One region of the Paenarthrobacter sp. YJN-5 genome, then DNA from elsewhere that is predicted to be linked to it. Evidence: riboswitches for the same ligand, from Rfam matches in the RefSeq annotation. Region 1 holds a riboswitch; each other region holds the start of a gene.

What was found. A riboswitch is a leader RNA that binds a small molecule or an ion and turns the genes downstream of it on or off. The one in region 1 is predicted to bind cyclic di-AMP.
Region 2: linked by a shared signal. The riboswitch ahead of HMI59_RS16575 (C40 family peptidase) and the one ahead of HMI59_RS17595 (hypothetical protein) in region 1 are both predicted to bind cyclic di-AMP.
Region 3: linked by a shared signal. The riboswitch ahead of HMI59_RS25375 (M23 family metallopeptidase) and the one ahead of HMI59_RS17595 (hypothetical protein) in region 1 are both predicted to bind cyclic di-AMP.

Annotation. Positions count from the first base shown of each region.
Region 1 covers NZ_CP053544.1:3,804,311-3,809,452, forward strand. The annotation lists gene HMI59_RS17580 (LysR family transcriptional regulator) at 33-965, shown strand; gene HMI59_RS17585 (histidine phosphatase family protein) at 1,028-1,552, opposite strand; gene HMI59_RS17590 (winged helix-turn-helix domain-containing protein) at 1,688-2,557, opposite strand; cyclic di-AMP (ydaO/yuaA leader) riboswitch at 3,336-3,489, shown strand; gene HMI59_RS17595 (hypothetical protein) at 3,495-4,334, shown strand; gene HMI59_RS17600 (pyridoxal-dependent decarboxylase) at 4,431-5,142, opposite strand, start outside.
Region 2 covers NZ_CP053544.1:3,579,283-3,584,424, forward strand. The annotation lists gene HMI59_RS16555 (molybdopterin-binding protein) at 1-867, opposite strand, end outside; gene HMI59_RS16560 (NTP transferase domain-containing protein) at 864-1,751, opposite strand; gene HMI59_RS16565 (HNH endonuclease) at 1,813-2,313, opposite strand; gene HMI59_RS16570 (NlpC/P60 family protein) at 2,535-3,323, opposite strand; gene HMI59_RS16575 (C40 family peptidase) at 3,417-4,160, opposite strand; cyclic di-AMP (ydaO/yuaA leader) riboswitch at 4,165-4,331, opposite strand; gene HMI59_RS16580 (M23 family metallopeptidase) at 4,471-5,142, opposite strand, start outside.
Region 3 covers NZ_CP053548.1:20,515-25,656, reverse strand. The annotation lists gene HMI59_RS25390 (cytochrome c oxidase assembly protein) at 1-896, shown strand, start outside; gene HMI59_RS25385 (cytochrome c biogenesis protein ResB) at 893-2,512, shown strand; gene HMI59_RS25380 (SURF1 family protein) at 2,509-3,354, shown strand; cyclic di-AMP (ydaO/yuaA leader) riboswitch at 3,541-3,738, shown strand; gene HMI59_RS25375 (M23 family metallopeptidase) at 3,743-4,537, shown strand; gene HMI59_RS25370 (TrkH family potassium uptake protein) at 4,568-5,142, opposite strand, start outside.

The DNA.
Region 1 (5,142 bases):
GAATTCAGTACGCGACAATGTAGATTTACTTCATGATCGATATCTCCACGCTCCGGGCCTTGGTTGCCGTCGATCAGCACGGGTCCGTGGTGGCCGCATCAGAGGCAATGGGTTACAGCCCGTCCGCCGTTTCGCAGCAGATCAAGAAGCTTGAGAAGCAGGCCGGAGTCGCCGTGCTCGAGCGCAACGGGCGCGGGGTACTCCTCACCGAACGTGGTGTTGCCCTGGCCGGATACGGGCGGCGCATTCTGGGCGAGCTCGAGGAATTGCAGGCAACCCTGCTGGCGGATCCGGAGAAGCCGTCCGGCACACTCCGGCTGGTGGCCTTCTCCACAGCCTGCCGTGGCCTGGTGGGCCCCATGCTGGGACGGATCGCGACTACCGATTCCGAGCTGGAGGTCAGCGTGCTCGCCGAGGACCCGCGCGAGGCCATCCAACGCGTTGCAACCGGCGAGGCCGAGCTCGCGGTGGTCCACAACTGGAACTCCGTGCCACTCGTGATCCCGGAGAACATGGCCCACGAAGACTTGTGCCTCGACCAGGCCGACGTCCTGCTCAACGTCAGCCATCCGCTGGCGGCGAGGACCGCCGTCGAACGTCTTGACCTGTTGGACGAAACGTGGGTGAGCACTCCGGCGGGAGCCATCTGTAACGAGGCCTTGCTGCAGATCTTCGCTGGATTGGGCCGCGTGCCGGATATTCGCGTCTACGATCCCGACTTTTCGACGCACATCGCCATGGTGGAACAGTCGGTGGCCGTGGCGCTGGTCCCCCGGCTGGGCAGGCCGCCACTTCCGGCAGGGGTTGTTGCCGTCCCGGTAGTGAATCCCGTGCAGCAGCGCGCCGTAGGGATCGTGTACCGCAAGACCATGGCAGCGAGTCCCAACATCCGCCACACGGTTCGCCTTCTCCGGGAGGTGGCCGCCGCTGAAGAGCTCCCCGCGGTCCCGACTGACTCGCATTAGTGGTTGCCAAAAGCGCTGAGAACAACCCCTAATGCCAGCCAGTTGGGGTAAGAGGCGGGGGGTTAGTGGCGCGGCACCTTGAAGTGGATCAATCGCGCGTCTTGCCCGTCGAGCTCAGCCCAAGGCTTCTCCGTCTCCAGCACGGTCAAGGCGCTGGTCGGGTAGCGGGTGGCGGCATCCATGTAGGCGTCGTGGTCCGAGTCCCGGGAAGCCAGACGCATGGCAAGGTCCTGCACGCCCGGCATGTGGGAGATCACCATCAACGTAGTAACTGTGTCCGGTACGTGGTTGATGACCGCGAGCATCTCTGTGGCCGAGGCTGCGTACAGCCCGTTCTCGAGCTTGGGCGTAGGAGCTTTTTCGCCCAGTTCATCGCAGATCCACGTGCAGGTCTGGCGCGTGCGGAGCGCCGAGGAACACAGGATGAAATCAGGGACCACCTTGTGCTTCAACAGCCATTTTCCGGCCAACGGGGCTTCGCGGTGCCCGCGTTCCTCGAGGGGGCGTTCATGGTCGGGCACACCCACGGGCCAGTCCGCCTTGGCGTGGCGCATGATCACAAGCCGTCTCAGGTGGTGGTCGCTCATCCAAATACTTTATAGCCGCGCCAGCCAGATGCTCACTGACCAGACAAGACGAAAGGCGGCACATTCCGTCAGCGCCGTGGTTGCTCGAGTGAGCGCAGGCGCAGAGGGATGTGCCGCCTTTCGGCAGTTACAGGATCAGATCGAGTATTCCGGAGCGGCCCAGACGATGACCTCGGGGTGCTCGTAAAAACGGTAGCCCTGGCCACGGACCGTGCGAACGGTGTTGGCGAGGCGGCCCAGCTTGGAGCGGAGACGACGGATGTGGACGTCGATGGTGCGCTCGTTGGGGACTTCCTCGGCGTTCCGCCACAGGCCTTCGAGGAGCTCGTCACGGCCCACCGTGCGGGTGCCGTTCTCCACGAGGTAGTTGAGGAGTTCGAATTCCTTGAACGTCAGGTTCAGCGATTCGCCGTCGAGGTGGACTTCGCGGCGGGCGAGGTCGATGAGCACGCCGGACGGGCGCGCCTCCTGCTGGGGCGCCGGACGCGCGGCTTCGGTGCGCTGGCGTGCGGCGACGGTGGGGTCACCGAACGTGGAACGTACGACGTCGAGTGCCGACCCGGGTGCGCTGGCGGGAGCAACGGCGACGGCGGCATAGCTTTCCGCGCCGGTCACGAGCGACTGGGCGTAAGCACGAATTTCCTGGGCCAGCTTGGCAATGGAGGTCCCGGCAGCAGCTGCGGTCTCTTCGTCAATGCCCATGTAGAGCACGAATCCGCGGGCTACGTTGTCATTGGCCACGGGCCGGAGGCGCTCGGACTGGGCCACCACCGGAGTGGGTGCCGTCATGGCTGCGGGCTCGGTAGCGGCAGGCACGGCGCGCAACTGTCCGTAGGAGTTCGGGTTGTAGCCCTGGGGAACGTAGCCCGGAGCCTGCTGGGCAGCAGCCTGGGTACCGGGTGCGTAACCGGGGCGGTTACCGAAACCGGGGCGGAGGCCGGCGTTGGAAGCGGCCTTGTTGGCGTTACGGACGGAGATGTGGACGTATCCGGATGCAACTGACATGGAGTGCTTACCTCAAAAGTGAATAGCCGTCATCGCGGCTTCGAATGCTGGTGTCCCCGCAATGAGTTTTGGGGAGGGGCGCCCAACGGTGGGCTAGGGGGCGAATGCCTGAAACTTTTCTTGGGGTGGGAAGTTAGGCTTGCATTCGACAACAGCGGGACTCGTCGCCAGCGGGTGTGCTGGAGAAGATTGCTGCGGCTGCAGGTGCTGTTGAGTTCTTGTTCACATTGGAAGTGTGCAACGTAACAATGACAACACGCAAGTAACAAAGGGCGGAAACGTCCACATTCTGAGATAAGCGCGAGTATTGTGCCGCAAATCACAATTCAGCGGATCGCAAAAATGAATGCGGTTTTGTTCGGTCAAGGGCAGAAATATTGCGTTCTGGCTGAACTTTCTTCGATCAATGGGGCATGATGCCCCTCTGGATTCCCGCGAGCGCCCGACCAGCGGAATCTCACGATCTGAAACGGATGCTGTCCAATCGAAGTGGACGCCAGGCTCGATATTCAGGCTTCCAATCTGCTAAAAGCTCCGAACGCCACCTGCGAACCCCCGTGCAGCCTCAGTGTCCCCGATTGTCGCGGCGCCGTGGCGCATCCTGCCCCGCCCTTCGTTGGGGCACATCCCGACCGCGGCGAATCCGGCAAGGCGACGCACCGGCGTCGTGATCTCTGTTACCTAAATGTGACTTTCGCTTTAACCTCCTGTACCGTCGAACGAGTGGGTCGCCCCAACCTTGGCCCACACCCGGGATGCGCCGAGCTCTGCCACTTCCCGGAGTTCCGTTCTGATTTCGAGGCAGAGACGGGGGACCCAGAGTCTCCGGGCCAGGCATTGCGCCGGTCCTTGGGGTGAAGCCGCAGCTACACGCGCGGCCGGATGACCTCATCCGAACCCGACAGCTAACTCCGCAGGCGCTGAGAGGTAATCACACATGTCTGAATTCAAGGATCAGTCGCGCCATGAGGCGCGTCACCGTGACGAGAACAACGCTCCCCTGACCAAGTCGCAGAATGTTCTGAAGAACGCTGCCCGCCAGGGTAGGACCGGCCACCGCATGTCGGTAGCAGCCGGCGTCGTCGCAGCCGCGCTGGGCGTTGCATCGCTCGGGCAGGCCGCAAACGCCACGTTCAACCTTCCGGAGATGAGCCAGGCGGCACAGACCCAGGCTTCGGTCCAGGTGGACCCGCAGACCCGCGAGAACGCTGCCGCTGAAGCCGCCGCCCAGGCTGAGGCCGCCAAGCGCGCCGCTGCTGAAAAGGCCGCAGCTGCGAAGGCCGCTGCTGAAAAGGCTGCTGCGGAGAAGGCCGCCGCCGAAAAGGCAGCAGCTGACAAGGCCGCCGCCGAGCAGGCTGCTGCTGCCCAGGCTGCCGCTGAGAAGGCTGCAGCCGACGCCGCCGCCAAGGCCGCTGCGGACAAGGCTGCGGCAGAAGCTGCTGCCGCCGCTGCCGCCCCCAAGGCCGTTGACGATCCTGCCGCTGCCAAGGCCTACGCTGCCAGCATTCTGGCCAACTACGGCTGGGGTCCGGGTGAAATGACCGCCCTGAACACGCTGTGGGAAAAGGAATCGAACTGGCGCACCACTGCCACCAACGCTTCCAGCGGTGCTTACGGCATTGTCCAGTCGCTGCCCGCCGGCAAGATGGCTTCCGCCGGTGCTGACTGGCAGACCAACTACCAGACCCAGATCAAGTGGGGTCTGAACTACATCAAGGAACGCTACGGCTCGCCGTCGGCAGCCCTGGCATTCCACCTGGCCAACAACTGGTACTAAACCCGGACGTTGCCTGAGATGCCGCTCCCGTTGCCGCCACACGCACCAGTACCTACTGGAGCGTGTGGCGGAAACGGGGGCGGCTTTGGCGTTTAACTAGGCTTCGGGTTCCTGCTCCACCGCACGCCGGACTGCTTCCACCGACGCCGCCACATCGGCGTCGTCCGTGGACCAGTTGCTGACGGAGATCCGCAGGATATCCCGCCCCTGCCAGGAAGACCCTGACATCCACACGACGCCTTCTGCCATGAGCCGCTGGGTAATCCTGCGCGTCCGTTCGTCGGTCCCGAAACTCACCGAGACCTGCGTGAACACCACGTCATTGAGCACTTCCACCCCGGGGATCGAGGATAGGCCGTCAGCGAGCGCCCGCGCGTTCGCGGCCAGCCGCTCCACCATGTCGATGACACCGTTCCGGCCCAACTGGCGCAAGGCTGCCCACACAGGAATTCCGCGGGCGCGGCGGGACATCTCCGGAACTTTCTCGAAAGGGTCCCCCGGCCCGGCATCCGTCGCTATCAGGTAACTCGTATGAACGCTGAAGGCACGCCTCATGGCTTCGGGGCGGGCCACGATTGCCAGGCCGCAATCGTAAGGAACGTTGAGTGTCTTATGGGCATCGGTGGCCCAGGAATCGGCGAGCTCCACACCTGCCAGGCGTTCCCGCAGTTTCGGGCTCGCAGCCGCCCATAAACCGAAGGCGCCGTCCACGTGGACCCACGCCCCGCGGTCGCGGGCCACTGCGATGGAGTCAGCCATGGGATCGAAGGCACCCGAGTGCAGGTTGCCTGCCTGGAGGCATACGATC
Region 2 (5,142 bases), 230 kb from region 1:
CAGCGTTCCGCCGAGCTCTGCGATCGCTTTCCGGAAGTGGTCGGTACCGGAGCGGCCGGTACCGCCCGTGGTAATGACGACGTCGGCCGGCGGCTCCGCGTCCACGTCCGCCAACCCCGCGGCTTCTTGGGGGACGTCCGGTTCGACGTCCTGCAGGGCGGCAAGCCAATCTTCGTAGCTGTCGCCGACCCTGACCTGCTCCCCCGCTATGCCGCCAAGAAGTTCAACCACCCCGCCAAGCTGCGGACCGAAGGTGTCACGGACCTGGCCCGGGCCGGGCATGCCCTGATCCACCACTTCGGAACCCGTCAAGAGGAAACGGACCAGCGGCTTGCCAAGCACCTCCACCTCGTCCAGTCCGGCCAAGGCCGCCAGGGCCAGATGGGCGGGATTCAGGACCACCCCGGCCTTGATCAGGACCTCGCCCTCGGCTGCTTCCTCCGCGGCTTTACGGATGTGCTGCCCGTTGCGGGGCTCCCCGGGTTTGGCGGCTCCGCCGAGCGCAAGTACCGGCAGGCCGTCGTCGTCCGTGGTGATGACGCCGCTCTCGCTGCGCAGTACTGCCTTGGCCCCGGGCGGAATGAGTCCGCCGGTAACGATCGGGCTGGCTTGGTACGGGGCAAGGCGCTGCCCCGGTTCGCTCAGTATCCAGGGTCCGCTGCCGTTGACAGCCCACCCATCCATGGCGGACGAGGCATAGTGGGGCATGTCCTGGAGAGCCAGTACATCCGAGGAAAGCGTCCGGCCGAGCGCAGCCCTCAGGGGAACGGGGCTCGCGGGGATGGGAGCAGCAACCTCAAAGGCGCGCTGCCGGGCCTCCTGCCAGGTATGTGCCGCGTGGTGGCCCTGTTCCGGGGCCGCGGTCATTCCGATTCTGCCCCGGGTTCCGGGTATTGCTTAGCCACTTGGCGTGCCAAGCCGAGGGCAGCACTCATGGCCGCGTCGTCGTTGGCTTGCCCGATACCCCGGGCCATTCCGGCCGCATAGCCGGCAATGAACGTGGTCAGGGGTGCAGCGGGACGCACTACGGAATGCGCCGCAACGCCGGCAACGGCGAGGACCTCGTTGACATCCACCTCGACGCCTTCAAGTTCGAATGCCTGCAGCAGCATGCGGCACCATTCCTCGAGAGTCTCTTCCTGGCTCTTCACGTCCGCCTCCTGCTGTTTGTCTATGCCCAGTACCGCGGCGTCTGCCCACGTGTCCACGTCATCCGTGGAACCACTGGGAACAGGCACCGCCATCACCTTCAGCCTAGCAAGCAGGCGGAACACTGAAGAGTTCGTTAACCCTCCCTCGCCCGATGCCAGGGCCACTTCCCTTTCCATGGCCTGTGTGCTGTAGATCCCCAGCAACGGCTGCTTGCGCCCGTCCGGGGACACGGCCATGGCGCCCTCGGTCTCCGGCGTGGCAATCAGCGCAGCCAACAACGCTTGCACACCGCGGGAGGCATGCGGCATGTCGCACGCGAGGACCAGGGTCCAAGGGGCGGCCCCTCGATCCGCCAGGGCAGCCAGGCCTACGGCAATCGCCGCAGCAGGACCGGCGAACACAGGTTCCTCCCGTGCAGTCAGCACGCCGGGCGGCAAGGTGCCGGGATCGGGGCCAACCACCACGGTTGCCACAGCACCCCGGGCTGCGTCCAGGGCATGCGAAAGCAGGGTGGCGCCGTCGTAGGTCAGCGAAGGTTTGGGCACACCGCCAAGGCGGGTGGCCCTGCCACCCGCCAAGATCACTGCGTTGAACTCCATCCGCCCAGATTACCGGTGCCGCACAGGATTGCCGGTGCCGCATAAGGCGGACGCACATCAATCAGGCAGCGGATTCCGGCAAGAGGAACGGATCCCAGTCCGGCGCAGGCTTCTCGAGTTCTTTGATCTGCCACATGGTTCCGGAGGGAACGCCGGGTGTGAAACGGAGTTTCCAACCCATCTCTGCCGGCGTGTGGTCGCTCTTGGCGTTATTGCATTTCAGGCACGCCGCAACCAGGTTTTCCCAGGAATCCGCGCCGCCCCTGGATTTGGGGTGGACGTGGTCTATGGTGTGGGCTGTCTTACCGCAGTAGGCGCAGCGGTGGCCGTCGCGGCGGAGAACTCCGCGCCGGCTGACGGCCGTAATCCTGTTGTACCGCGGCCGGATGTAGCGATTGAGGAGGATCACGGACGGGCGTCCCAGAATCTCCTGCGGCCCGACGACAGGTTCGCCGCCTTCGGCCACTACGCTTGCTTTTCCGGTGAGCACAAGGACCAGCGCCCGGCGGAAGGTAACTACCGCCAGCGGTTCATATCCAGCATTCAGAACGAGTGTGCGCATGCACGTACCTCTTAACGGCCGCACCCGCCAGGGGCACGAGGGCCGGCTGCCCTCTGCATGTACGGGCTGTGGATCGACACCATAAGAGTAAGCACCTATATGCCATATCAACGAATTATCAGTGGAATTAGCTTGTGATGTCGCCCACAGGCCCCGGCCCTGACCCTTAAGACGGAAATACCCCGCAGGTGAAACCTGCGGGGTATTTCCTTAAAGTTCGATCAGCCGTTGACCCGGATGAAGACCGGACCGGAGCCGACGTTGACGCTGAACAGAGCAGTGGTGGATCCGTTCCATCCGCCATGCACTGCCATGCCGTTGCCGACGTAGACGGCGATGTGGGCCTGTCCGGCCAGGCCACCGTTGGCGTAGTAAGCGAGGTCGCCCGGCTGGGCTTCCGCTGCGCTGACCGTACGTCCAAGGGAAAGGTAACCCGCAGGCCAGTCATGGAAGTTGATACCCACGGCTGCGAGGGAGTTGGTAACCAACATGGTGCAGTCCTGGGTCACGCCGAGCTGGGCGTAGGCTGCAGCGGCAATGGCCGCACCGAGGCCACTGGAAGCAGCCGGAGCCTTTGCTGCCGGTGCGGCGTTGCTGACTGCCACGGTCGCGCCGCCACCAGCGTTGGAAGCTGAGACAGTGGCTTCCCGTGCGGTGCTCTTCGCTTCAGCCTTGGCCGGGGCTTTCTCCACGACGGGCGCGGGCGCCTCGACCGTGGTGACAACCGGGCTCTCGTAGGAGATGGCAACGGTGGAGTCAGCGGCGATGGTGGATTGCACAACGGACTGGATGTCCAGGGAGGTGGTTGAGGTGGACTCGCGATCCACATTGGTATCCGCCGCATTGGCAGCAACGCCACTGGTCAGGACCAAGCCCGAAGCCGCGGCGATCACTGCTGCCTGGCGGCCGACGCCACCGGCGTTCACCGAAACTGCCTTTGCAATCACGGCAAGTGAGCTGGTCTTGGGAGCCTCGGCCCGGTGCCGCGCAACCTTGTTTGCACTGGTCATGATGATCTCTTTTCGTTTCCGCGTGCCGCTGGGAAGCACGCGGGTCATGGGCAGGCCAGCACCTGGGGGCGCGCTGGCTTACCTGGACGGTTCTTAGCGCAGGGTGAAGAAGGAGGAGGTTCCGGTAGAAGCTACCGAGTGAAGCAGCGTGCCCTGGCTGGGGTTCAGGGCACTGACCATCATGCCGTTGCCGACGTAAATACCAACGTGGGCACCGCCGTTCTGCATGACGAGGTCGCCGGGAGCGGGAGTGCTGGTGGGCTTCATGGCGGTCCATGCATTGACGCGGGGAATGCTGATGCCGGCCTGTGCGTAAACCCACTGGGTGAAGCCGGAGCAGTCCCAACCGTTGGGGGTGGTGCCGCCCCAGACGTACGGGTGGCCGATGCCGGTGTACGCGATTGCTGCGAGGCCCGAAGCCGCGGCGCTGGCTGCGGAATCCTTGGAGCCGGCGGACTTGGCGGTGACTGCGGCCTCGCCCTGGCCGGCATTCTGGTTGCCGTTGGCCTGGGAGCGCTGCGTGGTCTGGGAAGCGCGCTGGATCTTGGGGGCTTCCTTGGTAACCACAACGGGGCTCTCAAAGGAAACAGTGGCGGTTGGTTCCGCCGTGACGACGGCGGTGGTCACCAGCTGCTGTGCGCTGGACTCAGCCTTGGAAACGTCAGTATCCGCTGCCTGGGCAGGAAGGCCGACGCTGAGGACCAGGCCCGATGCTGCTGCAAGGACTGCGGCCTGGCGGCCGACGGTTCCGGCATTCGCTGAAACAGCCTTGGAAAGAGTGTTCAACGGGGTAACCGTCTGGGCGCGGTGGCGCGCAGAAGTAGTGCGTGATGACACGAAGGTAGCCTCTCCCAATGCCTGCGAGGTGAGCTGTCGGATTCGGATGGGAGTCATCCGGCCACACGCCGTTGGAAGCGTTTGTGACTTAACCCCAAGGCCCTCTTTCGAAGACCAAAATTGGTTCCCCCGCCCCTGCCAGACGAATTATGCGAACGGACCTTGAGTGGTGGCAGAGCTAGGCAATCCACCCAAGTGCATCGGCCCCCTAAAAAGCCGATGCGCTTTGTACGGTACAACAGTTGAACGCAAATGTCACATTCAGATCACGGGGCGTGTCAAGAATGCGAGAGACGACCATCAACTCGGGTTAGAGCCAGCCCATGGGGTCGACGACTTCGCCGTTGACCTGGACTTCGAAGTGGAGGTGGCAGCCGGTGGAAGCGCCCGTGGTGCCGCTCAAGGCAACGGTATCTCCGCGATTCACGGTGTCGCCGACCTTGACGTTGAATGACGACAAGTGGTTGTAGGTGGTTTCCAGGCCGTTGCCATGGTCCACTACCACGCGGTTGCCTCCACCGTATTCATGCCAACCCGCAAAGGTGACCTTGCCTGCCGCAGCAGCGTGGACTGCCGTGCCGCACTGGGCCACGAAGTCCTGGCCGCGGTGGAAATCGCCGCTGCCGCCTGTCAGCGGGCTGATGCGGTAGCCGAACGGTGATGCAGTGCTGAGGGTATCCAAGGGGCTGGCCATGGTGCCCTTGGAGGAGCTGGCCTGGATGCTTCCTACGGACTGGGCGCTCAGCAACTGCTTGAGCTTGCCGTCGGGATCCGCCTTGGTTGCCACCGCGGCGCGGCTGAAGTCGATCTTGGCGGACGCTTCCGCGGAGACCTCGGGCTGGCTCCCGCCGCCCACAGCCAGTGCGGCCTCAGTCTGCCCGGACTCGGACGTGGCCATGACGGGACTCGTTGCAGGCAGGCCGACAGTGAGCGCAAGACCGGTAGCAGCGAGTGCTACGCCGGCCTTCTGCCCTACACCACT
Region 3 (5,142 bases), on a different replicon from region 1:
CCAACCTGCAACCGGTGCCGCTGATCCCAGTGCTGACGTTGCTGGCCGCGCTCCTGTATCTGGCCGGGGCGATCAAGCTCTGGCGGCAGGGACGGCACTGGCCGGTCGTACGCACCATTTCCTTCCTGTTCGGCTGCCTGGCCATCATTATCATCATGGGTGCCGGCATCGAAGGCTACGGCCTGCGGATGTTCTCCATCTTCATGTTCCAGCAACTGACACTCATGATGGCCGTCCCGCCATTGCTGGTCATCGGGTCGCCGGGAACGCTGCTGCTGCGCGCCACCCCGCACAACCGTCTGGGAACCCCGGTCCTGAAGATTGCCCTCTGGGGGCTGCGTTCCCGCTGGGGCAGGCTGGCCATCCACCCCGCCTTTATGGTGCCGTTGTTTTTGCTCAGCTTCTACGGCGTGTATTTCTCCGGGCTCGCTGACCTGCTGCTGCCCAACTGGTACGGCCATGTGGGCCTGGAACTGCTCTTCCTTGCCTCCGGTATCCTGTTCACCGTCCCACTGATTTCTGCGGATCCGTTGCCCACCCGCCAGACGCACTTCGGCAGGATGCTGGACATCTTCGCCGAAATGCCGTTGCACGCCTTCTTCGGTGTCGTGATCATGATGGCCACCGCTCCCATGGTCCGTTTCTTCGCGAACCCGCCGGCCAGCTGGAACCTCGACGTCATGGCGGACCAGGGTCTGGCCGGCGGCCTGGCCTGGTCCTACGGGGAACTGCCCGGGGTGCTGTTGCTGATGTTCATCCTCGTGCGCTGGCAGCGCGAGGAGGCCCGGGGATGGGTCAAAGCAGACCGGACCGCCGCGGTGGCGGGGGACCCGGACCTGGATGCCTACAACGAGTACCTGCGCCAGCTGGCCGACCGCCCGGTGCGCGAACGATGACGGCCCGCCAGTCTCCGGGACCCGTCCGGACCACAGAAACCCTGCCCGTCACCGCGCCGCTGGGCGCCAGGGGCATGATGCGCTGGGCCTGGCGGCAGATGACCAGCATGCGAACGGCCCTGTTCCTGCTGCTCCTGCTGGCAATCGCCGCCGTCCCGGGATCGTTGTTTCCCCAACGCCCGGCCAACCCGGCCCTGGTGACCCGCTACATCAAAGACAACCCCGAATACGGTGAAATCCTCGACGCGCTGCAACTGTTCGACGTCTACGCGTCCGCCTGGTTCTCCGCCATCTACCTCCTGCTCTTCCTGTCCCTGATCGGCTGCGTCACCCCGCGGGCCAGGGCCCACTACAAGGCCCTGCGCTCACAACCACCGCGCACTCCCAAACGGCTCTCCCGGCTGCCCCAATACGGGACCCTCATCCTGCCCGCCGACGCCGCGGTTCCGGCGGCACAAGCGGTCACCGACGCCGCCAGGCTGCTCAAAGAGCGCGGCTACCGCGTCCACGTCCGCGACACCGACGGGGACCTGCCCTCCGTCGGAGCCGAACGCGGCTACCTGAGGGAAGCCGGGAACCTGCTGTTCCACACCTCACTGATCGGGGTGCTGGTCTGCGTCGCCATCGGTGGGATGTTCGGCTACCGCGGACAAAAAATCATCATCGAGGGCGGCACTTTCGTCAACACCCTGGTCAGCTACGATGCCTTCACCCCGGGGACCAATTTCGACGCCGCCACCCTGGCCCCTTTCGCCGTCACCCTGGAAAACTTCGATGTCCGCTTCGACCGCGAATCAACCAAACAGTTCGGCCAGCCGATTGACTTCACCGCCACCCTGACCACCAAGGACGGCGCGGACGGCACAACGCGGCAGCAGATCCTGAAAGTCAACGAACCGGTCTATTTCGGCGCCACCGGAATGTTCCTGGTGGGCAACGGCTACGCACCCGTCGTCACCATCAAGGACGGCACCGGAAAGACCGCCTTCAGCGGCCCCGTGGTCTCCATCCCCAACGACGGCGTCTACACCTCCACCGTCGTGATCAAAGCCCCCGACGCGGCACCCTCCCAGCTGGGGTTCGTCGGATTCTTTCTGCCCTCGGCAGTCACCAACGAGGCAGGCGTGGCCTACAGCTTCGATCCGGACCCGTTCAACCCCCAATTGAACCTGAATTCCTACTACGGAGACCTCGGGCTGGATACCGGGCAACCTCAAAACGTGTACAGCCTGGACGTGAAGAACCTGACCCAGCTCAACGGCCGCGACCTCCCCGCCAAAGGCATCACGCTCGGCCCCGGGGCCACCTATACGCTGCCCGAGGGCAAGGGAAGCATCAGCTTCGACGGCCTCAAGCGCTACATCGGCGTCGACGTCCGCAGCGACCCCGGCCAAGCAGGGGTTCTGGTGTTCTCCGGCCTCGCCGTGCTCGGACTGATCATCTCCCTGTACATCAACCGGCGCCGTGTCTGGGTCCGGGCCGGGAACGCCGAGGATGGCAGGACCATGGTCGAATACGGCCTCCTGGCCCGTGGCGAGGACCACCGCCTGGCCCCGGAAGCAACCGCCATCCGCTCGCTGCTGACCCGGCACTGGGGACAGGAGGACGCCCCGTGAGCTACAGCTTTCTGCTGTCCTGGCGCTGGGCGGGATACCTCCTGGCCGCCGCGGCCTTCGCCGCGGCCTGCCTTGCCCTGGGAAACTGGCAAATGGACCGCCGGAACCAGGCGGTCGCGGAGATCCGCAGGGTCCAGGAAAACTACGACAAACCACCGGTTCCCTTCGCTGAGGCCCGGGCACACTTCAACAATCCCGCACCCGACGCCAAATGGATGACCGTAGCCGTGGAAGGCCGCTACCTGCCCCAGGACCAGCGGATCATCCGCAACCGGCCCAACAATTCCGCGCCCGGCTACGAAGTCGTCGTTCCCTTCCGGCTCGCCACCGGCGAAACCATCGTCATCAACAGAGGGTGGCTGCCGATCGGGAACCAACGCCCCGGTTACCCGGACAGCGTGCCCGCCCCACCGGAAGGGCAGGTCGAGGCCGTTGTCAGGATCAAACCGGCCGAACCGGACCTGGGCCGTGACGCTCCCGCCGGCCAGCTGGCCAGCATCGACCTGGCCGGCTACCAGCAGGAAATCGGTTACCCCCTCATGACCGGCAGCTACGGCCTGATGGCCTCCGAATCCCCGCAGCCGGGAAACCTGCCGCAGCCCTTGGCCGCCCCGGCCGTGAAGGAAGGATCCAATCTTTCCTACGCCCTGCAATGGATCACCTTCGGGATCCTGGCTTTCGTCGGCTTCGGCTATATGGCCCGGCAACACGCCCGCATCAGGGCCGAGGAACACGACCAACCCGACGGGCAAGACCGGGAGGAACTCCGCTCCAAGCCGTCCCGGCGGGACCGCAGGGGAGCCGAAGAGGAAGATGCCCTGCTGGACTCCATGGGCCTTTGACTGGGCCACCGGGCACGAAGGACTACGGGCCGCCTCGACTGATCATCTGAAGATTCCTTCAGGTATGGTGGATTCCAAGCGCGGCCCGGCCTGTCGTGGCACGTCATGGACTGGCTTGGTCACGGAATTGTAACGATCGGGCTTTGTCGCTACTATTGATTCAGGTTTTTCTGTAATAAAAGCCTTTGATGCCGCACGCTGAACCCCGCCGGTGGCATTGATCGACGATCTTTTCCGCGGCGGGGGTGGAGGACCCAGAACCGGCAGCCAATCTGCCTTGGGGTGAAGCCGTGCGTCGAGGGCCAGAGGGCAATCGATGCGCGGCCGGGCTTGTTCCTTGGCCCGAACCCGACAGCTAACTTCGCAGGCGGATCGAAAGGATCCTTGCGTGGCAACTTCATCTCCCCGTGGCCGCCGCCGGAAACCCACCACCGCCATCATGGCGTTGTCGGCCTCCCGGACCGCGGCCGCCCGAACACCCCGCCACGCCTCAGCCAGCGGCATGACCTGGAGCCGGGGCAAACAGGTGACAGCCGCGACGACCTTGGGCGTGGCCACGGTCCTCACCGTCGCGCTGACCGCCGCGCACGCCAACCCGGCTCCCACCGCCACCACCGAACAGGTGGCAGCTTCCGCGGCAACGGCCGCGCCGGTGCAGGCCTCGGCGGGGGCGTCGATCAGTTTCGAACGCCCGGGGGTCACCACTAAGGCGGCCCCGCCCGCGAAGGCGCCGGTAGCGGCGGCCGGTGCGGTGGCTGCCCCCAAGGGAGCCAGCACGTCCCCTGCTGCGTCCTCGGGCCGGCTCGGAGCGCCGTTGGCCAGCATGTCCATTGCGTCGCCGTTTGGCATCCGAACCAGCCCGATCACCGGAACAGGTGAACTTCACACCGGCCAGGATCTCGTCGCGGCCTGCCAAACCGCGGTGTTCGCTGCGGGCGCCGGGACCGTTGTGGAGGCCGGCTGGTCACCCTATGGCGGCGGAAACCGGATCGTGGTCGACCACGGCAACGGACTCAAAAGCACCTACAACCACCTGGCCGCCATCGAAACCGCTGTGGGCGCGACCGTCGGCGCGGGCCAACGGATCGCAGCGGCCGGGACCACCGGAAACTCCACCGGCTGCCACCTGCACTTCGAGGTCCTGCTCAACGGACAGACCGTCAACCCCCAGGGATGGCTCTAACCCCTGGCTCCGGTGCCTGCCGTCAGGTTCTCAGCCAATGATGGGTCGCTCTTCCGGGTAGTGGAACAGCTGGCTGCGCTGGCGCAGGGCCAGGCCCGCAGCAAGGGTGACAGTCCCCAACCGGCCGGCGAACATGAGGGCTGTGAGGACGTAAACGCCCGACGGCGGCAGCTCGGCACTGAGGTTGGTGCTCAGTCCCACGGTGGCAAAGGCGGAAATGGTTTCAAAGAGCACCCTGTCCAGTGAAGCGCCGCTGATGGAAAGCAACAGGAATGCGGCGACGGAGACCAGGGTGGCTCCGGCAACGATCACCGAGATGGCCACCCGCATGGTGCCTTGGGGGATGGTGCGGCCGTAGACCTTGACGTCGGCGTCGCCTCGGGCCTCGGCAACAATGGCGAGGAACATGACGGCAATGGTGGTCACTTTGATGCCACCGGCCGTGGAGGCGGAGCCGCCGCCGGCGAACATGAGCGCATCCGTGAGCAGCATGGTGGTGGGCTCCAGCTGGTTCTGGTCCACCAGGTTGAACCCGCCGGACCGCGTCATCACGGACGCGAACAGCGAATGGACAACTTTCTCGCCGGCCGTCATGGTGCCGATGG